Prochlorococcus marinus str. NATL2A: one gene and its partner. Each later gene encodes a partner of the first gene's protein in a complex. Links are inferred from orthologs where the notes say so. Each region holds a gene or a part of one and is shown in the gene's direction. Other genes may lie near its edges. The genes, in order: PMN2A_RS02155 and lpdA.

The links.
Region 2: the proteins of PMN2A_RS02155 (region 1) and lpdA are in contact, whole or in part, in a crystal structure (PDB 1EBD), measured with the Geobacillus stearothermophilus proteins. The link is inferred for Prochlorococcus marinus str. NATL2A from one-to-one orthologs. Residues at the interface, in WP_033016211.1 of Geobacillus stearothermophilus: Ile130, Ala131, Met132, Pro133, Arg136, Arg140, Glu141, Asn155, Arg157; in WP_049624544.1 of Geobacillus stearothermophilus: Pro340, Ser341, Asp344, Tyr345, Arg403, Asp406, Val408, Glu431, Ala432, Gly433, Asp438.

The regions. Positions count from the first base shown.
Region 1 is NC_007335.2:398,848-414,366, forward strand. Bases 5,377-8,188 are described here. They hold PMN2A_RS02155 (dihydrolipoamide acetyltransferase family protein), read left to right. Parts: upstream 5,377-6,003; coding sequence 6,004-7,374; downstream 7,375-8,188. Other genes in these bases: PMN2A_RS02150 (YlqD family protein), read left to right, coding at 5,379-5,813; queA (tRNA preQ1(34) S-adenosylmethionine ribosyltransferase-isomerase QueA), read left to right, coding at 7,428-8,188. Outside these bases: PMN2A_RS02120 (glycosyltransferase family 4 protein), read right to left, coding at 1-374; DNA repair protein RecO, read right to left, coding at 491-1,291; deoC (deoxyribose-phosphate aldolase), read right to left, coding at 1,291-1,974; hpf (ribosome hibernation-promoting factor, HPF/YfiA family), read right to left, coding at 1,989-2,573; lipoyl(octanoyl) transferase LipB, read left to right, coding at 2,556-3,275; PMN2A_RS02145 (AMP-binding protein), read left to right, coding at 3,325-5,298; more of queA, read left to right, coding at 8,189-8,525; cysK (cysteine synthase A), read right to left, coding at 8,535-9,521; PMN2A_RS02170 (PLP-dependent transferase), read right to left, coding at 9,610-11,076; PMN2A_RS02175 (trans-sulfuration enzyme family protein), read right to left, coding at 11,073-12,242; rpsD (30S ribosomal protein S4), read right to left, coding at 12,344-12,952; membrane protein insertion efficiency factor YidD, read left to right, coding at 13,044-13,283; PMN2A_RS02190 (glutaredoxin family protein), read left to right, coding at 13,280-13,591; PMN2A_RS02195 (UDP-N-acetylmuramoyl-L-alanyl-D-glutamate--2,6-diaminopimelate ligase), read left to right, coding at 13,808-15,337; PMN2A_RS02200 (aminotransferase class V-fold PLP-dependent enzyme), read right to left, coding at 15,338-15,519.
Region 2 is NC_007335.2:1,355,979-1,371,684, reverse strand. Bases 1,798-4,796 are described here. They hold lpdA (dihydrolipoyl dehydrogenase), read left to right. Parts: upstream 1,798-2,575; coding sequence 2,576-4,018; downstream 4,019-4,796. Other genes in these bases: trpC (indole-3-glycerol phosphate synthase TrpC), read left to right, coding at 4,061-4,796; PMN2A_RS07515 (TrmH family RNA methyltransferase), read left to right, coding at 1,798-2,579. Outside these bases: murA (UDP-N-acetylglucosamine 1-carboxyvinyltransferase), read right to left, coding at 127-1,503; more of PMN2A_RS07515, read left to right, coding at 1,743-1,797; more of trpC, read left to right, coding at 4,797-4,948; sodX (nickel-type superoxide dismutase maturation protease), read right to left, coding at 4,982-5,359; sodN (superoxide dismutase, Ni), read right to left, coding at 5,334-5,804; PMN2A_RS07490 (FKBP-type peptidyl-prolyl cis-trans isomerase), read right to left, coding at 5,902-6,456; PMN2A_RS07485 (apolipoprotein N-acyltransferase), read left to right, coding at 6,620-8,083; tRNA 2-thiouridine(34) synthase MnmA, read right to left, coding at 8,095-9,309; PMN2A_RS07475 (bifunctional ADP-dependent NAD(P)H-hydrate dehydratase/NAD(P)H-hydrate epimerase), read left to right, coding at 9,354-10,901; PMN2A_RS07470 (RpoD/SigA family RNA polymerase sigma factor), read left to right, coding at 11,058-11,999; pdhA (pyruvate dehydrogenase (acetyl-transferring) E1 component subunit alpha), read right to left, coding at 12,014-13,090; PMN2A_RS07460 (IMS domain-containing protein), read left to right, coding at 13,205-15,259; ffh (signal recognition particle protein), read left to right, coding at 15,298-15,706. UniProt on the Escherichia coli protein: Lipoamide dehydrogenase is a component of the glycine cleavage system as well as of the alpha-ketoacid dehydrogenase complexes.

The DNA.
Region 1 (15,519 bases):
AAAGCTGGGTGAAAAGTTGCTATCAAAGGTAAATTAAGTTGATGACAGAGCTCAGGCAGTCGGAAATCCAATGGAGAAAGCGTAAGACTTGCATGAACTAAATCAGGTTTCAGTCTTGAGAGCGATTCTCTAAGCTCCCTTTGCGCATTTAGAGAAGGAATTGTGTAAACCTGAGATTTAATTAAATAAGGAAGACTTACGTCGGGATCATTCGCCAAGAGGGAAGTCTTATTATTCCCATCCCTCATTGGGTTATCAAAATGAATAAAACTTGTTTGATATCCTCTTTCTTTGAGCTCTTCAGTCGTGCTAAGCCCATAACAGACATTCCCGCAAAAAGGTGTTTTTTTGCCTAGCCAGGCGATATGGGTCAAACTCTAGAAAACCGGTATTTTAAATTAGCAGCTATCATATATTTCTAATCAAACTATTGTTAATAGTTAAATAATTTATAAATAAGATTTTCTAAAAAAAATTTAAATATAAGTTACTACTTGGTATTTAGTTCATTACTAATTATTACTTCTCTCATCATTTCAAGAGATGTGATTTTTTTTTGTAAATGAGTTTCAATCCAGGTTTCAACAATTCTCAGTAGTTTTAACCAGACATTTTTAGGACCTAATAATTTCCCATTACTGTGAAAAGGTAATTTTTCAAGTAATAGTCTCTGAAGTAAAGCAAGTTCAGATGGATTCAGTTCTGCGCTTGCATTAGGAATTGTTCCAATAGCAAAACCTTCTTCAGGTATAAAGCTGCACTTCCAGCTCCATTCTCCAATAGGTGGTATCAGCCTGGAACCAGAATGACAACAGTTTTGAAGTGGTAGGCAATATCCTCCTAGAGCCAATAAATGAACACACGATTGAACGCTGATTGCTAAAGCTTCTAATGAATTAAATTCTGTTTTATGTAAGTCATTTAGTCTATTTAAATGGATTAAAACTAATTTAAGTAAATCTTTTTGAGGATCTTCATTGCCAACCATAACCATAATTAGCTCTGAAATCGCTTGGGCTGCTGAAAGTGTTTCGATGTTTCTTCCTAGATCCCCATAACTTTTAAGAATCTTTATTTGTGTAACTCGCCTAAGATTTTTCTTTCCGACTATATGTAAGTCTAAAAAATTAAAAGGTGATGTCGCTCCAAGCCTGCTTTTGGGTTTTCTTGCTCCTGGTATAGCAAAACGAGATATTCCATTTTCTTCACTAAGTATGGTTAATAGCCTGTCACTCTCGCCGAGAGGTCCAACTTTTAAAGAAAGTCCTTTCATTCTTTGATTTAAACTCATTATTCCTTTTTCTTTTGTTCTTGGGTAATTTCAAAACCAAAACTTGTCCCAATAAATGTTGATCCTGCTTCAATAATTTCTATTGCTTGATCAAAAGTTTTAATACCTCCTACAGTTTTAATTGAGCAGCGATTTTTAACAAGTTTAGAGACATGATTAGTTTGATCCTTTGATGCAGATGGCCCAAAACCATTGCCTATTTGAATTCCAATTGCGCCCGCATCAATTAATGCATCAATTGCCACGGAAAGTCTTGAGAAGTTTGAGAGGGTATTTGCATCAATAATTACTCTTACTGGAATACCAAGTTCACTTATTTGATTTATTTCCTCGGCAAATAGTTCTATATTTCCTTCTTTTAATGCAAAATAATTTGGAACTAGATCTAACTCTTCTGCTCCTTTATCTAATGCATATTCGGCTTCTTTTCGTTTGATAGAAGTTGGGATAAACCCAAAAGGGAAGGCGATAACTGAGATTAATTTTGTAGTACTTTTGCTTCCTAACCGTTCACGAGCAATTGGTAGATTGGACAGACTAGTGCATAAACCTGCAAAGCCATTTTGCTTGGATGCATCACAAATCTGAACAATCATTTCTTTATCAAAATGAGGATTTAGGACTGCTTGATAAATCACATTAGAAATATTGACATGAGCTTCTTCCACGCTGTTTTTACTCATTTGACTAGTAGTATTTAAATTTTTTCTTGGATTACGCCATATCCTCCGTGATTTCTCTTATAGATAACTCGCAAAGCGGATCCTTCTTCCTCTCTAAATAAATAGAAGTCATGATCAATCAGGTCTAATTGGACTCTTGCTTGCTCAATATTCATAGGAGTCATCTCGAAATATTTGCGTCTGACTCCTGGGCTAGGTAGATGTGGTTCTTTGCCTTCAGTGAGTGAATGATCCGAGGAAGAAAAATTTTGAGTGTCTTCGTTTTGGACTGATTTCGTTGACTGATTATGATGAACATTATGACTGTTATGTCGCTCTTTGTACTTACGTAATTGTCGTGCAAGTTTATTTGCTACTAAGTCGATGCTTGCATAAAGATTCTCACTTCTTTCTTGGGCTCTTATTACTGTTCCGTTTGCAAAGACAGTCACCTCAGCTGTCTGTTGTGGCACGCGAGGATTTCGAGCGACTGAGAGGTGGACATCAGCTTCTTGCACCATTTCTTGGAAATTGTGAGTTGCTTTATCAATTTTTGTTTTGGTGTAATCACGAAGCGATTGAGTTAATTCAAGATTGCGTCCATGGATAAGAAGCTTCATTTTGTTTCGCCTGAGACAGGGCCTAATAGCAACTTAGATCTAACCCCTCAACTTGCACAATCTTCTTCCGCTTTTCTTTTTGAACCTAAAAATATTGTGCCATTTGAGACTGCCTTAGGTTGGCAGAAGAATTTTCAAAAAAACCTTATTGAGCAACCGTTCTCACCCCAAGCAGTATGGCTACTCGAACATTTTTCTTGTTTCACAATGGGTAGAGGTAGCGATAAAAAAAATTTGTTGTTCGAAGAAAATAATTCTCCATTGCCAGTTTTTAGTATTGAGAGAGGAGGTGAAGTTACGCATCACATGCCTGGGCAGATCGTTGGATACCTAGTTTTAAATTTAAGTCTTCACAAAAAAGACTTATCTTGGTATTTGAGAGAATTGGAGCAAGTGCTGATTGATGTTCTTGACTTGTTGGGAATGGAGGGGAAGAGGGTAGATGGCTTAACAGGAGTTTGGTGTGAAGATAAAAAGGTTGGTTCAATAGGAATTGGTTGCAAGAGATGGGTGACTCAGCATGGGTTTTCACTAAATGTAGATTGTGATCTAATTGGTTTTGAAAAGATAATTCCTTGTGGACTAGATAAAGTGAAAGTAGGGAAATTGAGTGATTGGATACCTGGCATCAAAGTCTGTGACGTTACGCCTCTTTTAAGGGAATCTGTTAAAAGACGTTTTAAATTGAACTGGGAAAAATAAATCAACCTCTTTAAATATCACTAAAAAAATAACAAATTATTTTTTGGCTATGACAAAAACTAACTCACAAAAAAATATATTTTCTTCTGAGGATGCTTTGGCTTTTTGGATCCCTAATAGGAAAGAGGAACAAGCAATTAATAGAAGATCTCACCTTAATAAGATCACTCAAGTTGACCAGATTTGGGAATTATTAAAAGTTCAGTTGAGCGATGTATTGGCAGTTGATTCACCACATACTTTTCACCCAGAAAGCTTTACATATAAAGAACTTGCTGAAAATATTTCTAAGGCAGCATTTTCCTTTACTAAGCTTGGGGTAGGACCTGATGATGTGGTCGCTCTTTTTGCCGAAAATAGTCCTAGATGGCTCATCGCCGATCAAGGTCTTATGCGAATAGGTGCAACAGACTCTGTTAGAGGAGCGACTGCTCCACCTAGTGAACTTAGATATATTCTTGAAGACTCAAATGCGGTTGGATTGATTGTTCAAAACTCCGATGTCTGGGAAAGACTTTCGCTTAATGATGATCAAATCAATAGTTTGAAATTTGTTCTTCAACTTGAGGGGAAAGCTTGTGATGGCGTTTTTGAATGGGAGAGTTTTTTGAAGAAAGGATTGAATATAGAAAATGTAAGTAAACAGGAGAAAATAATTGATAGGCAACCAAAAAGAATAGCAACCATTTTATATACTTCTGGAACGACAGGTAAACCTAAAGGAGTGCCACTAACACATTCTAATTTATTACATCAAATTAGGTCTCTTGCTTGCGTAGCGAACCCTTCTCCAGGTGCGCCTGTATTAAGTGTCTTACCAATTTGGCATTCATATGAACGGAGTGCAGAATATTATTTTTTTTCTTGTGGTTGTACTCAAACATATACATCAATTAGGCATCTTAAGGAAGATTTGCCAAGGGTTAAGCCAATAGTAATGGCAACAGTTCCAAGACTTTGGGAGTCAATAAAGTTAGGGTTTGAGGATGCTGTTGATAAAATGCCGAGACTGAGAAAGACCTTGATAAAAAGTGCGATTTCTAATAGTAAGGCATATAAATTGGCTCGAAGAAAACTTTATTTTTTAACTATTGAGAGTGTTTCTAGTTTTGAACAAATTAGCTCTTTCATAGAGATTCTTCTGCGGTACCCAATGCATAGAATTTCTTCTATTTACTTATGGCCAAAAATTCTTACCAAGATTTGTGGAGGAAGATTGAGATTCCCAATTAGTGGTGGAGGTGCAATTGCTCCGCATATTGATTCTTTCTTTGAAGCTTTAGGTGTTGAATTATTAGTTGGTTATGGCTTAACAGAAACTAGTCCAGTCCTCACATGTAGAAGGCCTTGGAGGAATATACGTGGAGGAGCAGGTCAACCTTTACCAGAGACTGAGATAAAAATAGTAGATCCTGAAACATTCCAAATAAAAAAACTGCGTCAAAAAGGTTTGGTTCTTGCGCGTGGTCCTCAAATAATGTCTGGTTATTTAGGAAAACGATCTGAATCGAAGAAGGTTTTAGATGCTACCGGCTGGTTTAATACTGGAGATTTAGGGATGTTGCTTTCTGATGGATCCTTAATCCTGACTGGAAGAGCAAAAGATACGATTGTGCTAAGTAGTGGAGAAAATATTGAGCCTGGACCTTTGGAGGAATGTTTGATTGCTAGTTCATTGATTGAGCAGGCTTTTCTATTGGGGCAAGATCAAAAATATCTTGCTGCTTTGATTGTTCCAAGAATTGATCATGTAAAAGAATGGCTTGCAGAAAGGGGTGTGAATTCAAAAGTTGTTCTTGGAATATCTCCTGAAAATTATGAATTAAGACAATCTCTAAAATTAGAAATGAATCAAGCACTGGCAAATCGTCTTGGATCTAGAAGAGAAGAGAGATTATTTTCAATTGCCTTAGTAGAGCCATTTACAATAGAAAATGGCTTGTTAACGCAAACTCTTAAGCAAAAACGTGAACAAATTATCCAACGTGATTTGAAACTTATAAATGAAATATATGGTTTGTAATTTGTTTGTTTGGCCAATTAAATTGACCAATACTATCTTTTGTTGAGAACGTATTGATCGAATCATAATTTATTGATCAGGTGGACTCAATTTCTATAAAACGTTCAATAACTGTAAGAGCAGTTGTCACACCTTCATGGAAAGAGGAGGCTGAGCGTGAATTAAGTAATGCAATATCAGCAATAGATCAGCAACTGGGTGAATTAGAAAAAGAAGGACAACAAATTGTTGATGGTATTAGACGTCAGAGCGCTAATCCCCTTGACCCAAGAGTTCAAGAGCAAGTCGCTCAAGTTCAGAACCAAGTTGCTTCAAAGAGATCAGAATTTGAAGAACAAAAAAGAAATCTTCTGTCACAGCAATCTCAAGTTCGTGAGTTGGAGATGGAACAAATCGTCGAGCAAGGACAAATTGACAGCTTTTGTGATTTAAAAGTTGGTGATAACTTAGTCAGTAAAATGGGTGTGAGTATTTTGGTCAGAGATGGCGTAGTAGAGGCAATTGATCAAGATTGAAATTTGGTCGAACTACAATTAATCCAAAAATAATTTTTGATATTAAGAAGAAATCCACATAAAAAAACCTATCGTTGTAAGGACACTCATGTAGAACTAACATTGGTATGTATTGATACTTGCAAAGCTTCTAGATAGAAATTTTTGAAGCCTTGCCACAAACTCTCCATAAAGGAAATAGGAACAAATTATGGCCACTCATGACATCTTTATGCCTGCTTTAAGTTCAACTATGACTGAGGGCAAAATAGTTGAGTGGCTAAAAAAACCTGGAGATAAAGTTGAAAGAGGTGAGTCAGTTTTAGTTGTTGAGTCAGATAAAGCTGATATGGATGTTGAGTCTTTCCAAGATGGCTTTCTCGCTTCGATTGTGATGCCTGCAGGCAGCTCTGCACCTGTTGGAGAGACAATCGGATTGATCGTTGAGACATCAGATGAGATCGCTGAGGCTCAAGCAAATGCACCTTCTCCTTCCCCTCAATCAGGTAGTCAAGAAAAAGAGAGTTCATCGCCTCAAGTTCAAGAAAAACAAGCCTCTGTTGACTCTCCTAAAGCAACAGTAGTTACAAAGACATCACTTGCACCTCTTGTTTCAGAATCCTCTGTAAATCAGGATCAGTTTTTAAATGATGGTCGAATAGTTGCTTCCCCAAGAGCTAAAAAACTTGCTTCTCAAATGGGAGTGGATTTGGCAACTGTTAGGGGCTCAGGACCTCATGGACGAATACAAGCTGAGGATGTTCAAAGTGCAAAAGGGCAACCCATAAGCGTTCCTTGGATTGCAGAAAGTAATGCTCCAGCGAAAATCATTTCTGACGTGCCTCGCATAGAAAAAAAATCTGTTGACTCTGGTAAGCCACCTGCTCCAGGGAAAAGTTTTGGATCTAGAGGGGAAACAATTTCATTCAACACTCTTCAACAAGCTGTAAATCGGAACATGGAGGAAAGTTTAAATACTCCTTGTTTCAGAGTCGGATATTCAATTCTTACTGATGAATTGGATGATCTTTATAAACAAGTTAAATCTGATGGAGTAACTATGACTGCTTTACTTGCTAAAGCAGTTGGCTTAACCCTGGCTAGACACCCCCAGGTGAATGCAGCTTTTAGTTCTGAGGGGATTGCCTATCCTTCACAAATAAATGTAGCCGTTGCAGTTGCGATGGAGGACGGAGGGTTGATAACTCCAGTGCTGCAAAATGCTGATAAGACGAGCCTTACTGATTTATCCCTACAATGGGCTGATCTTGTTAAGCGTGCGAGGAATAAGCAATTAGAACCGCAAGAATACAGCAGTGGAACGTTTACACTCTCGAATCTAGGTATGTTTGGTGTGGATCGTTTTGATGCAATTCTGCCCCCAGGGACTGGAGCAATTTTAGCGGTAGGAGCTTCATTGTCTAAAGTTGTTGCTTCTAAAGATGGTTCGATTTCAATCAAAAAACAGATGCAAGTCAATCTTACCGCTGATCACAGAGTGATCTATGGGGCTGATGGAGCACTATTCCTGAAGGACTTGGCTTACTTAATCGAAAACAACCCTTGTAGCCTCTCGTCGTGAGATTTAATTGGTCGAACCACAAGTGATTTTTTCTTACTTTAACCTGATTTGATGTGTTAGATCAAAAAGATAATCTTTTAAGCTCCTATAACTATGATTTGCCAAATGAATTAATTGCTCAATCACCTACCAAGAGTAGGCATGATGCCAAATTGATGATTGTTAAAGATGGCCTCGATGATTCTTTAAACCTTGTGCATGCAAAGGTATGGGACATAAAGGATATCTTGAAGCCTGCTGATCTTTTAGTTGTGAATAATACGCGAGTTGTTAAAGCAAGATTGAAAATTCGATTGTCAGGAGGAGGGGCAGGTGAATTATTGCTAATGGAACCGAGGGGTGATGGTCGATGGCTTTGTCTTGGTCGTCCTGCTAGGCGTATGAGAGGAGGTGATCAATTGTGGTTGGATATGTCACGAGATAATTCTTTAATCTTGAAAGTTATTGATAAGGATGAGAGAACAGGCGGAAGAATTATTCAATTTTCAAATGAGTTTACTAGTTGGACGGAAATGGAAAATATACTTGATTTATGTGGAGAAGTCCCATTGCCTCCATACATAGATAAGGACAAATCTAGTGATCATGAGGAAAGCTATCAGACTAGATTTGCTTCGAAACCAGGAGCCATAGCTGCTCCCACAGCGGGCTTACATCTAAGTGATGAACTTATAGAAAATTTAAAAACGAGAGGTATTAAAATTGCTCAAATTACTTTGCATGTCGGCTTAGGAACTTTTAGACCATTAGAGAAAGAAGATCTATCTCAGTTGCATTTACACAGTGAGTGGATAGAGGTTACTGAAGAGACCATCAAAGCGATAACTAATTGTAAGGAGGATGGGGGGAAAGTCTTTGCTGTTGGCACTACTAGTGTGAGAGCCCTTGAGGCTGCTTACCTTTCAGGAAGAGGCGCCTTGAAGCCGTATGAAGGTAAAGTGGATTTGGTAATTAAACCAGGATTTAAATTTTCCGTCATTGATGGACTGCTCACTAATTTCCACCTACCTAAAAGTTCTCTATTACTTTTAGTTAGTGCTCTAATTGGTCGAAAACGTATGTTGAAACTATATAAACAGGCTATTTCTAATAAATATCGATTTTTCTCTTATGGAGATGCGATGTTGATAACGCCTGAGTCAGTTATATAGACCCAAGAGTCAAGCTAATGATGGTTCTTTAATAACACCTGTAGGAACATTCTCAAACATTACGGATGAGATATATCTTTCGGCAAGGTCAGGTAGAACTACAACGATTGTCTTCCCTGAGAACTCCTCTTTTTCGGCCAGCCTTAAGGCCACAGCAGCAGCAGCACCACATGAGATACCAACTAGTAGACCTTCTTCTTGTGCCAAACGTAATGCCATTGCAATAGACTCATCATTGGAGACTTGCTCAACTTGATCGACTACGGATAAGTCAAGGTTTTGAGGAATAAACCCAGCTCCAATCCCTTGGATCTTGTGAGGGCCGGGTTTTACTTCTTCTCCATTGAGAGTTTGTGTTATTACTGGGCTGTGAGTAGGCTCTACGGCAACAGACAATAATGAATGATTTTTTTCTTGCTTTATGAAACGAGAAACACCTGTAATTGTCCCACCTGTTCCGACACCAGAGACTAAAACATCAATTTGACCGTCCGTATCATCCCAAATTTCAGGACCTGTAGTTTTGAAATGTATTTCTGGATTGGCTGGGTTATCAAATTGTCCTGGCATGAAGTATTTTTTAGGGTCGCTATCTGCTATTTCCTTCGCTTTTGCAATGGCACCAGGCATTCCTTTTGCTGCTTCAGTAAGTATTAATTCAGCACCAAGAACAGCCATCATCCTCCTACGTTCAATTGACATGGATTCAGGCATCGTGAGGATTAACTTGTAACCTCTAGCAGCGGCTGTATAAGCAAGTGCTATTCCAGTATTCCCAGATGTTGGTTCAATAATTACTTTATCTTTATTGAGTAAACCTTTCTTTTCAGCATCCCAGATCATATTTGCTCCTATTCTACATTTAACACTGTAGGCAGGGTTACGACCTTCTATCTTTGCAAGTACTGTTGCTTTTGCGTTTTTTGTGATCGAATTAAGTTTGACCAATGGTGTATGACCAATAGCAAAACTATTGTCTTCATAGATTCTTGACATTTTTAAAATGACTTAATTAGCTAATACTCTAAATCTATATAAAAATCTCGGTAATTGGTTATTTAGATAATCTTTATTAGTGATTTTTTTATATTGCTGAATTAAATCTTGACCACAACTCATCTTCATTTTCTAGCCCTACTGACACTCTTAATAAGTGTTCCGAGACACCACAACTTTCAGCCCATTTCAATTCTTTGAAGTGAGCTAACTGAACATATGGACAAACCAATGTAAAATTTGTACCTAAACTTGGCCCTTTGTTTACTCTTAATGAATCATAAACTCTTTTTGATTCTTCAATCCCCCCTTTAAGTTCAAACGATAATAGACATCCATAACCTCCTCCTTTCTTTAATAGCGAATTAAAATTTTTACAATATTGGGGATGTAAAACCTTTGAAATTTCTTTTTTTGTTTCTAATTTTTCTTTCAGCTTTAAGCAAGATATATTTAACCTCTTTAAGCGATCCTTTACGTCTCTACTAGTTAACTCCAACTCAATAGCATCTGAATCAGATAGTGTAGATAATGCAACTTTAGGAATGATCTCAGCTATTTCTTTTTTCCATTTAGAGTATGGACTGATAACAGTACTGCCAGCAAGAATATCTCCTCTCCCAGCAAAACTTTTTGTAAGAGAACTAAAAATCACATCTGCGTAAGGAGTCAGGTGAACATTTAGAGATGAACCGATGGTATCGTCAACAATGACAGGTATGTTTTTTTCTTTAGCTAATTTTGAAATAGATATTAGGTCAACACATTGCAATAAAGGGTTGCTAGGTATTTCTATGATTAATGCAGCTGGATTTTTTTTATCCAGCTCTTCTTTTATATGATTTAATTTTGTTTTAATAATGAGATCGCTTCCTTGGAAAATAATTTGAGGTAGTTTAAGTACATCAACATATGGGAAGCCTATTTGAAGCGTCGAAGAAGTTCCTTTAATACAATTTATCGCTGAAATAATAGTCGTTAATGCAGCCATACCTGAACGATGTAGTCGTATTAGACTATTATCGCAATTGTATATATTTGCTAAGCGTTTGATAAGTGCCTCTCTGGCGCAATCACCATCTGAAGTGAGTGGTTTCTTCTCTTTCCCAAGGGCTATTGCCGCTTCACGTGAAGACAATCCAAGACCAGTGTGTTGCCAGAAGGCTTTTGCTGAAGAGGTATTTTTTTGGTCAATAATTAGACACGAAACACCAAGAAAGTCTTCTATTTTTGAAAAACAATCTGAATTCTTTCGAAGACAATATTCTTGAGCACTTAAAGCAGAAGCTCTGTTGGGGTAAGGCCAACTGCTTTTCTTCGATTCGCCATGAAATTCAAGTGATTTTCGAGCTATCTCGGCAACAAAAGGATTAAATCCAAATCTAGGGTAAATTGCTTTTAATGAATTTATACAAGCTGGCACCTTCTCTTCGTATGCGATTACATCTTCCCATCTAGGCAATGCAACAGATACAGCATGTGGCCTACTCGGTAGAGGCTCTCCTAAATCTTTGGCACTCCAGCAAGGATCAATTAGTAAATTTCTTTCAGTCAAGAGATAGTTCCTAAGGCTTGATTCAAATCAGCACTTAAGTCTTCAATGTCCTCACATCCAATAGAAAATCGAATAAGTGAATCAGTAATTCCAATTTTTATTTTTGTTTCCTTGGACACTGAAGCATGTGTCATTGTGGCTGGATGGCAAACAAGACTTTCAATTCCACCGAGACTTTCTGCCATTTTGAAGTAATGAAGACTTTTACAAAATGAATAGGTTTGAGCTTGGGTTGCGTTAACAGTGGCAGTAACAATTGCTCCTCCCATAGCCATTTGTCTTTTTGCTAATTTACATTGTGGATGATCATTCCTGAAAGGATATCGAACATATTTTATTGCTGGATTATCGGCTAATTGATTAGCTATTTTAGATGCATTATTAACTTGTCTTTCTAGACGAAGTGGAAGAGTTTTTATTCCTCGTGTAATAAGCCAGCAATCAAAGGGAGAAGGGTTTAATCCAAGAGCTTTCTGGGCGAAATTTAGCTTGTCTCTCCAGATAGCACTCTCAGTGCATACGGCACCTCCAAGTGCATCTGAGTGACCATTGATAAACTTGGTCGTGCTAGTTAAAGATAAGGTCGCTCCAAGTTGAAGAGGTCTTTGTAATAGAGGTGTTGCAAAAGTATTGTCTACAACAACAGGTATTTTCATTTTATTTGCGAAATGACAAATCCCTTCAATATCAATAATTTTGAGGAGTGGGTTAGTAGGACTTTCGATCCAAATCATCGCGGGTTTGTGATTTGAAATGACTTCTTGGAAATTAGGCTTAGTAAAGTCTATCCATTGAGTTTTTAATCCAAAACGATTAAAAACTTGTTCAAATAATCTCACCGTACATCCATAAAGATTCTCCTCACAAAGGATTAAGTCTCCAGCCTTAAGAGTGGAGACTATTGCTGTAATCGCAGCGACTCCAGAACTAAATACACTTGCGAACTTACATTCTTCCAGATCAGACAAAACTGATTCAAGAATTCGAAAATTTGGATTTCCTGAACGAGTGTAGTCAAAGCCACCCTCATTGCCATGAACGAACGTTGAGGTTGGAAAGATTGGCGGCATTATTGAACCAGTTCCTTCAGAAAAATTATCTTTGTGATGAATGACTCTTGTGTTTACTCCAGTGCTGAATTCCTTCTCTCTTTTTACTGATCCCATATCCTTTGAATAGTTTTTCTATAGGCTATAGAAAAACATGAAAAAGCCCCTAAAGAAAGGGGCACTATAATTAAATTTAATGAGAAAGAAGCTATGAGGGCCTATACCTTTCTTGAATAATACTCAACAACTAACAATTCATTAATTTCAATAGCAACCCATTCCCTATCTGTCTTTGCAGATATCTTTGCCGAGAGTTTGGTTTTATCAAGCTCAAGGTGTGGAGGAACATTCGCAAGACCTGGGAATTCTAAGTTGGCTTGAGCTAATTGCTTACTAGCTTTGTTGTCTCTGATAGCAATAACATCTCCAGCCTTGCATTGGTAGCTTGCAATGTCAGTGATCCTGCCATTAACAGTTACATGTCCATGGTTTACTAGCTGTCTTGAGCCTGGGATTGTAGGCCCAAACCCAAGTCTAAAACAAACATTATCAAGCCTATTTTCCAGAAGCTTTAAGAGATTTGTTCCTGTGGAACCCTCCTGAGCACGAGCTTTCTTTACGTAGCGAACAAGCTGGCGTTCAGAAATACCATAGTTGAATCGAAGTTTTTGCTTTTCTTCGAGTCGGATCGCGTATTCAGAGCGCTTGCGACGGGCTTGGCCGTGCTGACCTGGTGGATGAGACCTTTTAGCGGCCTTCCGGGTGAGACCAGGTAGGTCTCCCAAGCGTCGCGTGATCCTCAAACGAGGTCCGCGGTATCTAGACATAGGGGTTTAATTTAGAAAATGTTTACTGGTAAGGGTAATCTGGAATAAATCCATTGGCCCCTTATTCACCAGTTCATTATTCTATCTAAAGATGCTTACAAAGATCAATAAAGCCATTGCACTTGTTTTTGTTAGTTTGATTTCCTTTTATCAGAAGTGGATTTCGCCATTGTTTGGACCGAGTTGTCGATTTATCCCTAGTTGCAGTGCTTATGGGATAGAAGCCGTTAATAAGCATGGTCCCTGGAGAGGGGGGTGGCTGACTTTGAAAAGATTAAGTAAATGTCATCCTTTGACCCCTTGTGGGTGTGACCCAGTTCCAGAAAAATGAACTCAGATGTATTGATCTTGTATTCACGTAAAGGCTGCTGCTTGTGTCAAACACTTGAAAAAAAATTATCTAGGATATGTTTAGATAATTTAAACCCTTCTATTGAACTTTCCATTGTCGACATAGATAGTAAAACAGTGTCTTTAGATATACAAATGAAGTATACAAATGAAGTTCCAGTAATAGTTCTTGACTCAACTAGATTATTAAAAAATATTGAATTTCCTCGGGTCTCTCCACGTTTAAAGGAAGACATGCTTTTATCTTGGATACAAAAGAATTTGAATATTTTGTACAAAAAAGTTTAAGAAAATAACCAATTCTTCTTTTTAATAAATTTCTTTATTGATTTCAAAGAGAAAAACATAATTTATTTTTTTAACAACTAAAGTTATTTTGTGAAGATGATTAAATTTCTTTTTAATTACTGAATCGTAAGTTGATTTATTTTGTGGTGAAAATCATGCAGATCTTTTTATACTTGAAATGAGCGTTCATTGATTTTTCATTATCCGAGGTTTGTTTTGTCGCGTTATCTGCACACTTTGTTGAAAGCAATTGATCTTCAGGTCCGCTCAGGGTTAGCAAATCCAGAAATAAAAAATCTTTCCACTGATTCTAGAGAAATCGAAAAAGGTGATTTGTTCTTAGGTTTAGACGGTGAAAAAGTTGATGGAGGGAACTTTTGGGCAAAAGCAATTGAGAGAGGTGCTTGTGCAGCCATTATTAGTAAAAAGGCTTCTCTTTTAAATCCGCCAACTAACGAAGACCCCGTAGTTATTCTCCCAGAGCCAGTATCACTATTTATGGGTAAATTAGCTGCAGATTTTTGGGGTAAGCCATCTAGTGAGATTTGTTTGATAGGTATTACTGGGACTAACGGTAAAACGACTACATCATTTTTAATTGAATTTCTGACTACTTCGCTTGGTCATCCATCCGCTTTGTTTGGAACATTAATTAATAGATGGCCTAACCATGAGGAAACTTCAAAATATACAACTACTTTTGCGGTCCCTTTGCAGGCAAAACTTAGGAAAGCCGTTCAGGCAGGAGTTGAATATGGAGCAATGGAAGTAAGTTCACATGCTTTGTCTCAGAATAGAGTTGCTGGTTGTGATTTTAATGGGGCAGTATTTACAAACCTTTCAAGAGATCATTTAGATTATCACGATTCAATGGAATCTTATTTTGAGGCTAAAGCTAGTTTGTTCCGATCACATCTGATCGAAGATGGTGGCCCTAGATCAGTAATTAATATAGACGATAAATGGGGTGCAAAATTAGCAAAAGAGCTCAACAAAAAATGTTGGACATGTTCATTAAAAGAGAACTCCCAAACCAGAGAGAAAGCAGATTTATATATAAGTAATCTTCAAATTATGCAAGACGGATACAAGGGGAAATTGCATACGCCCTTTGGGGTTGAAAATTTTATTTCACCACTAATAGGTGAGTTTAATTTAATGAATATGTTGCAAGCAGTAGGAATTTTAGTTCAAAGGGGACTCCCATTAAATGATCTTTTGGCAGCTTTGAACAAGTTCCCTGGAGTGCCAGGGAGAATGCAACTGATTAACATGGATGGATTTAAAGTAAAAGAGGGCTATCCACTAGTGATAGTAGATTATGCGCATACACCGGATGGTTTGCAAAACGCTTTAATCGCATCGAGATCATTGACGAAAAGAAGATTAATTTGTGTCTTTGGTTGTGGTGGTGATAGAGATAAAGGTAAAAGATCTAAGATGGGGGAAGTTGCTGCTAAGTTTGCAGATTATATAGTTGTGACATCTGATAATCCTCGACAAGAAGACCCAATCGAAATTATTAAAGATATTGGAAAAGGTATAACAATTGATTCTGAGATTTCTGTTGAGCCAGAGAGATCCATTGCAATCCAATTGGCTATAGCAAAAGCCAAGAAAAACGACGTTGTTTTAATAGCAGGGAAAGGTCATGAGGATTATCAAATTCTAAAAGATCAGACAATTTATTTTGACGATCGTGAACAAGCTAGAAAAGCATTATCTTTAAAAACAGATTTTATTTGACTACTTAGTCGAGATGAAATTTTCTAGACCTATAACAAGGTTATTTATTTCGTTTGAATCTGTAGTTATATGAACGCAAGCACGAAGCCATTTAGGATCCTCGAGAACTCTGATCCACAAATTCTCTTTACCAAGATAGTTGACAACCTCTTCAGGAGAATGGTTCCCATTAATGGTAAAAC
Region 2 (15,706 bases), 960 kb from region 1 along the record:
TGAAGTGGGAGCGGTCGGACTTGAACCGACAAACCCGAAGGTGCCGCATTTTGAGTGCGGTGCGTCTACCAATTCCACCACGCTCCCATGTGTTTATTTTATGTCAAAACTAGCAAATATATGAAACTAAGCTGCATTTTTTTGAGTATCAATATTGTCTTCACTAATTATTTTGTTAGAGAAAGAACTATGAGATGTTATTTGATCAAATTTTCTAGAAATATTAGAACCTGCATTCGTTAATTTTTCTTCTAATTTTTCATAGCCTCTATCTAAGTGTTCGAGGCCCGTGAAAATACTATTTCCTTTGGCAGAGAGACATGCAAGGATAATGGCAGCAGAAGAACGTAAATCTCCTCCCTCTACATTTGAACCTACAAGTTCTTTTACTCCTTTTATATAAGCAGTATTGTTTTCTAGATAAATACAGGCGCCCATTTTATTTAGCTCCAAAACGTGTTGCATTCTCTTCTCAAAAACTCTTTCTTTGATTTTGCTTGAACCCTTAGCGGTGGCCATCAGTGACATAAATGGAGCCTGAAGATCAGTTGGGAAGCCAGGAAATGGACTTGTTGTTATGTCAACTCCTGAAATCTCTCTTGGAATGATTTTTAAATGATGATTCCCATGTTGAGATATTGAACAGCCACATTCTTTTAATTTTGAAATAACAGCGCTCAAATGATTTGGGATTACTGGACCAATAATGAGAGGCGATCGTGTTATTGCTGCAGCAATAAGAAAAGTCCCTGCTTCTATCCTGTCTGGAATAACACAATGAGAAGTCCCGTTTAAAGATTCAACTCCAAGGATTGTGATTCTTTTCGTTCCTGCTCCAAAAACTTTTGCTCCCATTGAATTAAGCATTTTTGCGAGATCCTGGATCTCTGGTTCTCTAGCTGGATTCGATATTGTTGTTTTGCCTGAAGCTAAGCAAGAAGCCATCAAGATGGTTTCCGTGGCTCCGACGCTGGGATATTTAAGAGTAATATTCGCTCCAAGTAATCTTTTGTCTTTGGTAGAAACTTTAGCTTTTACAACATCATTTATAACTTCAACTTCCGCTCCTAAAGCTTTTAGACCATTGATATGTTCATCGACAGGTCTTGCTCCAATATTGCAACCACCAGGTAAAGGAATTTTTGCTTCTCCAAGTCTTGTAAGTAAGGGGCCGACACAGAAAAAGCTTGCTCTCAAGCTATGAACTAATTCATACGGTAATTCAACATTATGAATGGACTCTGAATTAATTTCGATAGAATTATTTGTTTTAGTTAACTTTGCGCCCAAATTACGGAGAATCTCTGACATGACTTCAATGTCCGTAAGTTGTGGGACATTTTGAATGAGGAGTTTTTCTTTCGTAAGAAGCGCCGCAGCCATTAAAGCTAGCGAAGAATTTTTTGCCCCGCTAACTTTTAAGATCCCACTAAGCGGACGCCCTCCTTTTACCTCCAGATGTGGCGGAACAATATTCCTTTTAATCGTCGCCACACTACTCATATTGGAGCGAACTGCTTACCCAGCCATAATGCCAAGTGGATTTCAAATAGTCCAGTCAACCTTATTGAAAATTGATGGGTTCAAATTAAATATTGATAATTTTGAAAGTTTGAATAAAATTTTTATATAGTTTTTATTGAATTTAATAAGAAAATAAGTGGTTTTTAATGCAAGAAACTTTTCTGCTTTTCAAAAATTAAATAATTTGAGGTTAGAAAATTAATCATTCATATTCTCCATTGATTACAAGTAAAAGAAACCCTTTGGTTCGAAAATTAAGGGGTCTTTTGAAAAAAACTGGACGTGAAGAGCATTCTTCTCTTTTGCTTGAGGGGTCTCATTTGTTAGAAGAGGCTTTGAAAACAAATTTTTTGCCAACAGAAGTTATTGCAACTCCTGAATGGTGTGATCAGCATGAGGAGATTTTAAAAAAAATAGCTTCAAGAACTTTGTTAACCCTAGTAACCAAAAACGTTTTAGAAACATCTTTGTCAACAGTCACACCTGATGGTGTCGCAGCGATATTCCCAATGCAAGGGTTACCAAAATCGGGAAAAGCCCCTAAACATATTTTGGCTTTGGATAGGATTCAAGATCCAGGTAATTTGGGAAATTTATTTCGATCAGCTCTTGCTGGTGAATATGAGGCTATGTGGTTAGCTTCTGGAGCCGATCCACTTAATCAAAAGGTTTTAAGATCCTCCGCTGGCTCAGTTCTCCATATGCCTTTTGAACGGATTGGACATTCATCTTCTTCAAGTATTGAAATGCTTGTTTCAAAACTCAATATTGCAATTGATGATAATTACCAAGTAGTAGGGACAATTTCACCAAATAAAATTACTGATAAGAAAGTGAAACCTTATTGGGAATTAGACTGGGATCTCCCTACAGTATTGGTTCTTGGTAATGAGGGTTCAGGTGTTCATGCTTCAATTGAAGCCTGTTGTACAGACTTTGTTACGTTGCCTCATAGCTCATTAGTTGATTCACTTAATGTGGCATCTGCTGCAGTTCCTCTCTTGTTGGAGCGACAAAGAGTAAAAATGGTTAAGGGTATGCAAAAAAAATCGTGAGTGAAATTTCTTTTGACTTTGACTTGATTGTTGTCGGAGCTGGATATGGAGGTTTTGATGCGGCTAAACATGCGGCAGAGGCTGGCTTGAAAGTGGCGATTGTCGAATCAAGAGATATGGGTGGGACCTGTGTTAACAGAGGCTGTGTCCCCTCTAAAGCATTACTAGCTGCCAGTGGTAAAGTTCGTGAGCTTGCAGATGTTCCTCATCTTTCTGAATTTGGGATACATTCGGCTCCGGTTAGATTTGAACGTAAAAAAATAGCCGAACATGCAAAAAATTTAGTCGAGACAATTCGAAAAAATCTAACTAAAACATTGGAAAGATCTGGAGTTGAGATACTTAGAGGAGAAGGACGTTTAGAAGGCAATCAAAAGGTCGGTTTAAGAGAAACTAATGGAGTTGATAGAATTTTTTCTGCTAGAGATATTATCTTAGCTACAGGCTCAGACCCTTTTGTACCGCCTGGAATTGAAATTGATGGACGAACTGTTTTTACAAGTGATGAGGCTATTAATTTAGAATGGTTGCCAAGATGGATTGCAATAATTGGTAGTGGCTATATAGGTTTGGAATTCGCTGATATTTATACAGCTTTAGGTTGTGAGGTAACCATGATTGAAGCCCTTGATAAAGTAATGCCTACTTTTGATCCAGATATCACGAAAATTGCTTCAAGAAACCTAATTGATAAAAGAGATATTGAAACTCGAGCTGGTGTGTTTGCTACTAAAGTTAAGCCAGGTTGTCCTGTCGAGGTCGAGCTTACAGATGCAAAGAGTCGAGAAGTAATTGAGGAGTTGCAAGTTGACGCTGTTCTGGTCGCAACAGGTCGAGTACCGTCGACTGAAAATCTAAATCTACAATCCGTTGGAGTTGAAACAACGAGAGGTTTTATTCCAATTGATGATCAGATGAGAGTATTGGTAAATGAAAAACCGGTTTCTAATCTATGGGCAGTCGGAGATGTTACGGGTAAGTTGATGTTGGCCCATACCGCTGCAGCGCAAGGGAGTATTGCTGTAGAAAATATTTTAGGAAAAGCAATAGAAATTGACTACAGAAGTATTCCTGCAGCGACGTTTACTCACCCTGAGATAAGTTCCGTTGGACTCTCGGAAGAAGAAGCAAAAGATCTAGCGAAAAACGAAGGCTTTGAACTTGGAATTGTTAGAAGTTATTTTAAAGCGAACTCTAAGGCCTTGGCTGAATTAGAAAGTGATGGAATTATGAAGTTGATTTTTAATAAAGAGACGGGAGAGGTCCTTGGGGCTCATATTTATGGATTACATGCGGCTGATCTCATACAAGAGGTTTCTAATGCAATTTCTAGAAGACAACGAGTTAATGACTTAGCAAAAGAAGTTCATACTCATCCAACATTAAGCGAAGTTGTAGAGGTTGCTTATAAGCAGGCATCTTTACAAATAAAGAAGTAGTAAATCAAATTTTATCTTTATAGATCATTAATTATTTAAATTATGGAAATTAGAAGAAGACCTCCTAACCCAAGTATAAAAGTAGCTAATTTAGAGTATGCAATTCCTCACCCAGATTCAAAACCTAAAAATATTTTGGAGGAAATTGTTTGGGAAAAACATCTAGAAGTTGAGATTGCAAGAAAAAAAGTTTCGCTTGAAGATTTAAAGAAAAAGATCAAGGATTTACCAAAAACAAAAAATTTCATAGATGCATTAAGAAATAGTAATTCGAAACCAGCACTAATCTCAGAAATAAAAAAGGCTAGTCCAAGTAGAGGGATAATTAGAGAAGACTTTGACGCGAAAATGATAGGTAAAATGTATCAAGAGGGGGGTGCTAACTGCATATCGGTCTTAACAGATAAAAAATTTTTTCAAGGTGGTTTTGATGTCTTAGTGGAAGTTAGAAAGGAAATCATAATCCCAATCCTATGTAAGGACTTTATCCTTTACCCCTATCAGCTTTACCAAGCAAGAGCTGCTGGTGCTGATGCTGCACTTTTGATAGCGGCAATTCTGACTGATTCTGATTTAAAGTACTTATCTAAGGTCGCTGAACATTTGGGACTTACAATATTAGTAGAGGTTCATGACTCAGAAGAACTTGAACGAGTACTAAATATTAATGTATTTAATTTAATAGGTATTAATAATAGAAATTTAAAGAGTTTTAAAACTGATCTTGAGGTTACAAAGAAATTGGCCGAGAATTATGCTAACCAAATCAAGGAAAATTCTATTACTTTGGTAAGCGAGTCAGGTTTATTTAATCGTGAGGATTTGGATTTAGTGAAGAGTTATGGGGCTGATGCTGTTTTAGTTGGTGAATCTCTTATGTCACAGGAAGATATATTAGGTGGAGTTAAAAAGTTAATTGGCAACTTATAAATTACGGACAATATCTTTGCCAATCTCATAAGTCTAGTTAGAGAAGATTTTGTCTACTTTCCCAATGATTAAATCTAATTCAAATAAACCCAATTCTCGAGTATCAGTGCTTGACAATGAGTTGTCTCCCCTTAAATCAAATTTATTTTGATAAATCCTATGAATTCTTTTAATTATTAACTTATTTTTTGTTTTTGGATGAGAGGCAACGACGATATCGCCAATCTCTAAGTCAATATTTTTTGGGTTTAACTTTGTATAAGTTACTAAATCGCCCTCTTTAAGAGTTCTTTCCATAGAAGTACCGACAACACGTAAATGTTGTCGGTAACCGATTATTAAAGTAAATAAAGTAAATAAGTCTGGCTTGTGGAAAAGACTTTTATCAGCTTGCGGTAACCCAGCTATCACTTCTACCTTTTGATGACCAAAACATCGAGTGAATCTTTTGTACAGCTGCTAATAATTCTTCTGCCTTGGTTTGATCAATATTTACCTTGCATGCACTACAAAGCTTTGCTGCTTTCCAAAAAGTGTCATGAAGATCTGGATATGTAGCTAAGTGCTCAGGCTTGAAGTAATCAGTCCAGAGGATTAGAAGTTCTTTTTTGGCCTTTTGTGATTCTTCTTCTTTAATCGCAACGAAGCGAGAAAAAGTGTTGTTATAAGCTGAAATGGAAGCTTGATCGTTACCAGCTGGAGCTAGAGCAATAAGTTTTTTTGTCATAGACAAAACTGCTTCTGCGGTAACTCTTGCTGAAGAAGGGTCATATACACCGCAAGGTCCGTCACAGTGAGCGTGAACAGATTTTGCTGGAAGCTTTTTAAAGATTGATGTAAGTGTTTCGCTCAACATCTGAGAATAATTTGTGAACATTATTTTTTTTACATTAATGGCGTTTGTCAACAAACGCCATAACTTTATCTAGAGCTTTCTGAATAATTTAAGAAACTCACTTAACACCTAATAATTCCACTTCAAACGTTAAAACTGAATTAGGAGGGATTGGACCTATTCCTCTGCTGCCATACCCCAATTCTGGTGGAATGACTAATTTTCTTTTACCTCCAACTTTCATTCCTGCGACTCCCTCATCCCAACCCTTTATCACCATCCCTGCACCTAAAGAAAATTCAAAAGGACCTCTCCCATAACTGCTGTCAAATTCTTTCCCATCATCAAGAGTACCCTTGTAATTTACTGAGACACTTGTTCCTGGGGTGGCTTCTTGACCATCACCTAAAACTAATTCAGTAATTTTTAGCCCACTTGAAGTTACTTGAGATGCTCCTATCTCAGCTCCTCCAAGAGGAGAGTTGCTTGCACTGGTTTTATCTGAAGCCATAGTAAAAAGTGATGGATTTGGGTCTTCTGGGTCTAATTCAAATGGATTAGTTACAGACTCGCTGGTTTTTGTGGATTGCCTTACATCCGCTTGGATTGGTTGGTCAATTTGTAAGGCATTCGTTGGAGTCGGTGAGATGATTTGGCTAATCACTGCAATCATCAAGCAGCTAAGGCAAACAGAGAAGCTAATTAAGATTTCTCTCACAGTAATATTAAGTACTCGAAAATATTCTTGCAGATTAATACCCAAATTACATCCATTTAAAAGATAACTAACCAGAGAGTATGAATTTTGTCGGTGTATATTTAATTAAATTGGATTTATGAATAATATCTATTCTCTTTTTATTAAAGCCTTTGCTGGTGGAGCTCTAGCAGGAATCTCTCTTAGTGAAGGCAATTATATTTTCATGCTTTTGGGAATATCTTTACTTTGGCCTGCTAGTAAAAATCCATGGGGAGGCTTTTGTTGGGGTGCGATGGCTATTTTATGGAGTCATAAGTGGTTGCTATCTTTGCATCCAATTAGTTGGGTAGGGATAAGCTCAAATTTAAGTTTACCAATAACCATTTTTATATGGCTTTTTTGTGGAGCCTTTGGAGGGGGGCTGGTTTTTATTTGGTCAGCTTTGAGTTGCTTTTTGGCTCCTGGAAGACTTCAGTTTTCTAAATTAGAAAATAAGTTTATTTATGCCGTTTTATTGTCAACAATATGGGGGCTTTCTGAAGAACTACTATCTAGAGGCCCTTTGTTTTGGATGGGTGTAGGGCCAAGTTTATTACCACAAGATAGATATTTGGCTGGATTAGCAAGATGGATAGGTTCGGGCGGCTTGGCCACCATCCATCTTTTAGCTGGATGGTGGATATGGCAACTTTCAATTGCTTTTCAAGCTAGAAAAAAAGCCAAGAAATTTATTATTCTTGGCTTTGCTTATTTTTTGTTAGCTCATTTACTTGGATTTATCTTGTTGTTTGATTCTCCAACTGATTCATCAGAAAAGGTTGCGATGTGGCAAACAAATATTCCAATAAGACAAAAATTTAGTCAGGAAGAGATAAATGCTTTGCCCTCAAAAGTAAATAGAGCATTAACTGAAGCTTTTGAAATGAATGCATCTTTTTTAATCGCTCCAGAAGGAACGTTGCCTCTGGATAGATCAAAGATTCGAGATTTTTCTATTAAATTTCTCTCTGGAGGTTTCAGGAAAATAAATGGTTCTATACGAAGTTCACTATTAGTCTTTAATCCAGGTGAAGAGTCTTTTTCGGATGTGTTGGACAAATCTAGATTAGTCCCGCTGGGCGAATGGATTCCTGAATTGCCTAATTTTTTGAAAGATGGTCTCTCGGCAGTAGGTGGAATTGAAAGTGGAAATCCATCAAGACTTCTTGATTGGGAGGGGCCTTCTTTTGCAGGTGCTATTTGTTATGAATTGAGTAATGGGAAAGCTATAGCTAAAGCAGTAAATCAAGGGGCAAAATGGATTTTAGTGATTGCAAATTTAGATCCCTATCCTATTTCTTTGCAGAAACAATTTTTATCTATTGCTCAATTAAGAAGTATTGAAACATCAAAAAATTTAATATCTGTCTCTAATACCGGACCAACATCTTTGATTAAAAGTAATGGAAGAATTGATACCCTCCTCAAGCCAAATGAAGAATTAGTTCAACTAGCTGATCTGGAATTAAATGGAAAGAAAACACTGTACACATTAATTTCTGATTTACCAATGATAGTAGTCATTCTGATAAGTTTAATAGGTGTTTTACGATTACGTTAGTATGGTTGATATTAATACTCTTTTGAAATAAGTCCCCCTCCTAATACATAATCACCCTTGTAAAATACTGCTGCTTGTCCAGGCGTAATTGAAAATTGATCTTTTTCAAAATGAATATTACATTTATAACAATAATTTTCTTTATTACTATCAAAAATTGGTATTAACTTTGCTTTCATTGCTTTACTTCTATATCTAATTTGTACCTCAACTTCAATTGGTTCTTGAGGCGCTTCAATTGATACCCAATTTATATCTTTTACAATACATTCTGACTTGCCAGAGTCTTCTCTTGGGGCAACAATTACTCTGTTTAAAGAGGCATCAATTTCAACAACATGTAAAGGCACTTCCCAAGCAATACCTAATCCCTTTCGTTGTCCTATTGTGAAATGCTGAATTCCATTATGGGAGCCTATTATTTGACCGTTTTTAAGTACAACCTCTCCTTTCTTTTGAGGTAAATACTTATCAATAAATGCATTCATTGATCCGTAATGTTCAGCAAGACAAAGGTCTTGGCTTTCTGGCTTTTTGGCAGTTTTTAATGAATGTTTAAGAGCTTCTATTCGTGTTATCTCTTTAGTTAATTCTCCAAGTGGGAAAATTGTTTTTCCTAAAATTTCTTGAGGGAGATCATACAAAAAATAGCTTTGATCTTTGTTGAGATCTTTACCTCTTAAAAGCTTATGTCTTTTAATTCCATCACTCGGAAGATCATTCTCATTGAAAGATTCGTTTGAGTATCTAATCCTTGCGTAATGCCCAGTTGCGATCTTTTCGATATTTTTATTTTCTTTAACCCATTTGAGCATTTCTGAGAATTTGACTGATTTGTTGCAGCGCGAGCACGGCAAAGGAGTAATTCCTTCCTCATATCCTTTTAAGACGTTATTGATGATTTCTTTTTGAAAGATTTCTTTTGAATCAACTATGTGATGCTTGATTCCAAGTTGATCACATATCCCTGCAGCATCAACTAATCCATCAGAGCAGCAAGAACCTTTTCCTTTCATTAGCCACAAAGTTAATCCTTCTACATCCCATCCAGCTTTACAGAGTAGAGCAGCCGTTAAGGAGCTATCTACTCCTCCGGAAAGCCCTACTACAACTGAATGACTTCCAGAAAATGTTTGCAGTCTTTTTAATGTTTTCTCGACTGTTTCTTCTGAAGGCAAATGATTTAAAACTTTTTTTGTTTCTCTTGTTTCCACATTCATGGGCATTGATAGTAGCTTCTATTCATAGTGGGTTTGGTTGCTTTTTGATTTTGAATTGGCCTCAATCTGATTCGGAACATTTGATGGTTTCTTCAGAGCAGATGCAAAACATAGAAAAAGAAATGTTTTCTATGGGTATGCCTGTTGAAGCTCTGATGGAAAAAGTGGGAATTGGTATTTCTTCATGGATATTAGACAGGCATGGGTTGATTGAAAATGGTGCAATCGTTTTGGTAGGGCCTGGTCACAATGGAGGCGATGGACTTGTTGTTGCGAGAGAACTTTATATGGCAGGCGTTGATATCTCTATTTGGTGTCCATTCCCATTAAAAAAACAATTAACACAAAAACATTTTCATTATGCAATGCAGATTGGGATTGAAAACTTGGAGCGTAAACCCGATTCAAATTCAGATTTATTATGGATTGAGGCTTTATTTGGATTAGGACAATCAAGAATTATTTCTGATGAAATAATTCGCCTATTGAATTCGAAGAAGACCTTTAGTCCTGAAAAGTTAATTAGTATTGATGTCCCTGCAGGATTAGACTCAGATAATGGAAATATAGTATCAAATACATCATGCAAAGCCAGTTCTTCATTAACCTTGGGTTTATTTAAGTCGGGATTAATTCAAGATTCAGCTATTGATTATGTAGGTAATTTAGAGAGAGTAGATATCGGAATTCCAGATAAGATCTTAGCTGGTTTTCCTGAAACACAGCCTTTAAGGATTTCTTTTTCAGATTTGTCTACTTTTGTTTGGCCCATGCTTAGTAAAAGTAAAAGTAAATATCAGAGAGGAAGAGTTCTGGTGATTGCAGGGAGTGAGAAATACAGGGGAGCAGCATCCCTTGCTTTGAATGGAGCTTTAGCAAGTGGGGTAGGTAGTGTTAGTGCATTTTTGCCCAATTCCGTTTCATCTGCTCTTTGGATTACTCACCCTGAAGTCTTGTTACTTGGAGATCTAACTGCTTTTCAGGACGGTTCTTCAGATTTCTCCAAAGTTTTAAATGAAGTTGACTTGAATAGGTTTGACTCGATTTTGCTCGGACCAGGATTGGGGATTGCAGACGAAAAAGATTGTTTTGGCTCTGACTTGCAGGATTTCAAAGGCCTACTTGTTCTTGATGCTGATGCAATTAATAGGCTCTCAATAACATCAAAAGGTTGGGAGTGGCTAAATGATAGGGAAGGTCCCACTTGGCTTACCCCTCATCTTGAAGAATTTAAAAGGTTATTTCCTTTAATTGATTGCTCGAATCCATTGAAGGCTGGAATTGAAGCTGCAAAAACTTGCAGTTCTTCTGTCTTATTGAAATGTGCTCATAGTGTTATCTCTGATCCAGAAGGTAAAACTTGGCAAATAGGGCAAGTGAATTCAAGTGTTGCAAGAACTGGCCTTGGCGATGTTTTGGCTGGGTTTGTTTCAGGGATGGGTGCTTCTGGACTGGCAAGTGATAAAAAATTGGATACAAGTTTGCTTGCTGCATCAGCTTTGATGCATGCATATGCAGGGGCTTTTTCTATAAAAGGGAGCACAGCGAGCACTATTTGCACTTTTCTTGGTGAATTAATAAAAAAGGAAAGCACTTGAAATGTTTTGAAACAACCATCTTCAAGGCATTAAATGGTCCATTTGGTGTCATTTGTTAACTAATCGTCAACAGAATCTGAAGCCTTCATGAAACCTTGGCATCTTTTGCGATTTCTGTAGGAAAGTCTTACCACTTTAGTACGGGGCCAAGAAACAATGGTTTCAACTGCACCCAAGCCTGCTGAATCACAAAAACGACGCAGCAGTGATCCAATTAGTTGGTACCTTTCCTCCATAGGACGAGTTCCTCTTTTAACTCCTGCTGAGGAAATTGAACTTGGTAATCAAGTTCAAACGTTGATGAGTCTTACCGAGGATGGCCAGATTAAAGAGCAGAGCAAAGAATTTACCTCTCATCAAAGAAGATTGATTCGAATTGGAAGAAGGGCAAAGGAAAGAATGATGAAGGCCAATCTTAGGTTGGTTGTCAGTGTTGCAAAGAAATATCAGGGAAAAGGTCTTGAACTTTTAGATTTAGTTCAGGAAGGTTCTCTTGGGTTAGAAAGAGCGGTAGAAAAATTTGACCCTACTCGTGGATATAAGTTTTCTACTTATGCATTTTGGTGGATAAGGCAAAGCATGACTAGAGCAATAGCTTGTCAGTCCAGAACAATCCGATTACCTGTTCATTTAAGTGAGAGATTAGCGACCATTAGAAAAGTCAGCTTAGATTTGGCTCATAAGCTCGGTGCAATGCCCAGCCGTATTGAAATAGCTGAGGCAATGGAAATTGAGTTAGAAGAACTTGATTCGATTTTGAGACAAGCTCTGACCACAAGCAGTCTTGACGCACCCGTTAATGGAGATGAAGGTCGTAGCTTTTTAGGTGATCTAATAGCTGACGGTTCTGGAGAAGAACCTCTAGATAAGGTAGAACAAAAAATTCATCAAGAACAACTTGGAAGGTGGTTAAGTCATTTAAGCGAACAAGAACAGCACGTTATTAGGCTTAGATTTGGCTTAGAGGGTAATGAAAGACATACTCTCGCAGAGATAGGAAGATTGTTACAGGTTTCACGCGAGAGGGTAAGGCAAGTTGAGCTAAAAGCTTTAAGGAAATTGAGGAATCTCACTAGAAAGCTTCCAAGTGGAATTTGATTTTTTATCTAATTTTAGTTTTCTGCCCAAATATATTTTGTTAACTCACTAGGGTCAGGCTCTGGGGCGTTTAAAGCAAATTCAACTGCATCGTTAACTTCTAGATCAATTTCTTTCTCAATATTTTTTAATTCTTCATCAAAGACTAAGCCAGAACTAGTTAAATCATTTTTTAACTTTTTAATTGGATCTCTTTTAGCCCAGAATTCCTTTTCCCTCTCAGATCTAAGCTCGTCTGGGTCAGCTAATGAATGCCCCCTAAATCTGTAAGTGAGACACTCTATCAAAGTGGGGCCTTCTCCAGCTCTTGCCCGTTCTAGGGCCCTTTCGGCAGCCCCTCTTACTGCTAAAACGTCCATACCGTCAATCTCTTCGCCTGGCATACCAAATGCTGAAGCTTTTCTCCATATTTCTGTCTCACTAGTTGCTCTGTCATGGGCCATCCCAATTGCCCATTTATTATTTTCGACTACAAATATGATCGGTAATTTCCATAGCTGGGCCATATTTAAACATTCATAAAACTGACCAATATTGCAAGTACCATCTCCAAAAAATGCTGCAGTTACAGAATCACTATTTTCTTTAAGAGCCTCTCTTTTATATTTACTGCTGAAAGCTGCTCCAAGGGCAACTGGAATACCTTCACCAATAAAGGCATAACCTCCAAGTAGGTGATGTTCTTTAGAGAACAGATGCATAGATCCACCTCTGCCTTTACTGCAGCCTGTCTCTTTCCCAAATAGCTCGCTCATCACCTCTTTCGCAGGGACTCCAGCACTCAGAGCATGAACATGATCTCTATAGGTACTGCAAAACCAGTCGTGTTTGCGTTTCATTGCACCAATAACACCTGTACTTATTGCTTCTTGCCCGTTGTAAAGATGAACAAACCCAAACATCTTCCCTCTGTAATACATTTCAGCGCATTTATCTTCAAATCGTCTTCCCAAAGTCATATCTTTGAAAAGATTTAAACCAATTTCTCTATTGATTTGAGCTGGTTTGGTGTTTCCAAGATTGCTTAGCCTGTCGGCGTGTTCCCTGTGCTGAATAGGGTTTTGGCCTGTTTTGTCCTGGTTGTGAGACATGACTTCGTTCATATTCACTTATCAATCCTTTTTAGACTTTAAGCGTCAATGGATGCAAAATGGTTAAAACCCCTTACGATGCCTAGAGCTTTTTTTCTGATTACCTAGTAGCGATTGGAATTACCTATTGATCATTTTCGCTTATTGGGGGTTAGCCCTTCTGCAAATGCTGAAGAGGTCCTCAGGGCTTTTCAGCTAAGGCTAGATCGTCCTCCCAAGCAAGGCTTTACTTATGAAGTTTTAGCTCAGAGGTCTGAGCTTCTAAGGCTTTCTGCTGATCTTTTATCTAATCCTGCTGAACGACAATCTTACGAACTCGCTTTGATTGAGGGTTCGTCTGGGCTTGAATTATCTTCAAATAGAGAAGTTGCTGGTTTACTTCTCTTGTGGGAATCAAATGCTTCTTTCCAAGCTTTCAAGCTTGCAAAAAAAGCATTACAACCTCCACAAGCTCCAGCCTTGGGAAGTGGTAGAGAGTCAGATTTAACATTAATAGCAGCTTTAGCTTGTAGAGACGCTTCTATTGAGGAGCAAGCTTGCAGAAGATACGCTTCAGGCGCTGATTTGCTTCAGGAAGGCATACAGTTATTGCAGAGGATGGGAAAGCTTGTTGAAGAAAGAAAAACCCTTGAATCCGATTTAGAGTCTTTACTTCCATACAGAATTCTTGATTTATTAAGTAGAGAGAAAGAAGACGAAAAATCTCATCGGGAAGGCCTGATGTTGCTGGATGACTTTGTTAATAAAAGAGGTGGACTCGAAGGAAAAAGAAATTCAGAAAAAATAGCAGGATTAAATCAAAATGATTTTGAGCTATTTTTCCTCCAAATCAGAAAATTTTTAACTGCTAAAGAACAGTCAAAAATTTATGTAAACTGGTATAGAAGAGGTTCCGAAGATGCTGGCTTTCTTGCTGCTTTTGCTTTGATTGCTTCTGGCTATTCTTATAGGAAACCAGAACTCTTGCAAGAAGCTCGGAAATATCTTCGAAATATCAACATTAATGGCTTTGACCCTATGCCATTAATTGGATGCCTAGATCTTTTATTAGGAGATGTCACGCAAGCAGAGTCTCGTTTTCGAAGTAGTTCAGATGAGAAATTAAAAGACTGGTTAGACAATTACCCAGGCGAAACATTGGGAGCTCTATGCGACTACTGTAGAAATTGGTTGAAAAAAGATGTATTAGTAGGTTTTAGCGATGTTGAGATACAAACTGTAAATCTTGATGATTGGTTCGCTAGCCAAGAAGTTCAAGTTTATGTAGAGCAGTTGGAAGCAAAAGGGGCATTAGGTATTGCAAAAGCTGGATTTTCTTTCTTATCGTCATTGACCCCTGAACAACAAATTGAGAATAATTCATCAAGAAACTTGGAGGAAAAAGCAGATTTGCCAATGCCGGGTGGGGCTTTAGGTGAGAATTTTAATGAAAGCTCTTTCAAATCACGATTAGATATTAAAGAAATTTTCTTAAGATCTAATTTGGTTGAAAAGATAGTTTCAAAATATTATTCAACATTTGAATTGATAAAAAACTCAGATTTCAAATCTTTCATATTAAAACGTCCGATATATACAAGTTCTTTAGCATTTATTGGTTTATTTATTGTTGGAACAAGCTTAGGAGTCCTTACGCAAAGAAAACCCTCGCAAAATAATGATCTCAGCAATATCTCTAAGTCTGAATTGGTTAAACCAGAAGATATTAAAAATAGAGATAATGTATCAACTAAAATAGAAAATAATAAAGAAAAATTAGATTTAAAAAAATCAATTCCTCTTACTTCATTAGACCCCTCAAATCAAGAAATTAAATCTCTTGTTGAATCATGGTTGGAAGGTAAGGCGGACATTTTGAATGGTTCGGAAAGTCAGTTTCTTTCTTCTGTTGCTAGAACCTCTCTATTCAATAGAGTTATTGAACAGAGAAAGAAAGATAAACTATTAGGACAAAGACAGATTATTAATGCAGATATAACTTCAATCAATATTGTTCAAAAATCTGACAGGAGAATTGCAGCAGATGTTGAATTAGACTATCAAGATAAATTGATTAGTTCTTCGGGTGAGATTTTATCTGAAACGGTTATTCCTTCTTTGAAAGTTAAATATATAATAGGTAAGAATAAAAAAAACTGGCTAATAGTTGACTATATTAGTGGAAATTAAAAAATAATTTTTTAAATTATTTCTGTAACTCTAAGAAAATGTTTGAGGAACTAACTAATCAATTTGAAGATGCTGTAAAGGCATTTAAAGGTGAAGCTAAAATTTCAGAGGAGAATGTTGATGAAGCACTTAAGCAGGTCAGACGAGCTTTATTAGATGCAGATGTCAGCTTGTCTGTAGTAAAAGAATTTATTGATGAAGTAAGAGTAAAGGCAGTTGGAACAGAAGTTGTAAGAGGGATAGACCCTGGACAGAAATTCATTCAAGTAGTTCATGAAGAACTTGTGAATGTTATGGGAGGAGAGAATGACCCCTTGGCAAATTCAGAGGAACAGCCAACGGTCATTTTGATGGCTGGACTTCAGGGAGCTGGAAAGACAACCGCTACAGCAAAGCTTGGATTGCTTCTTAAAGAAAAAAATAAAAAGCCATTACTTGTGGCTGCCG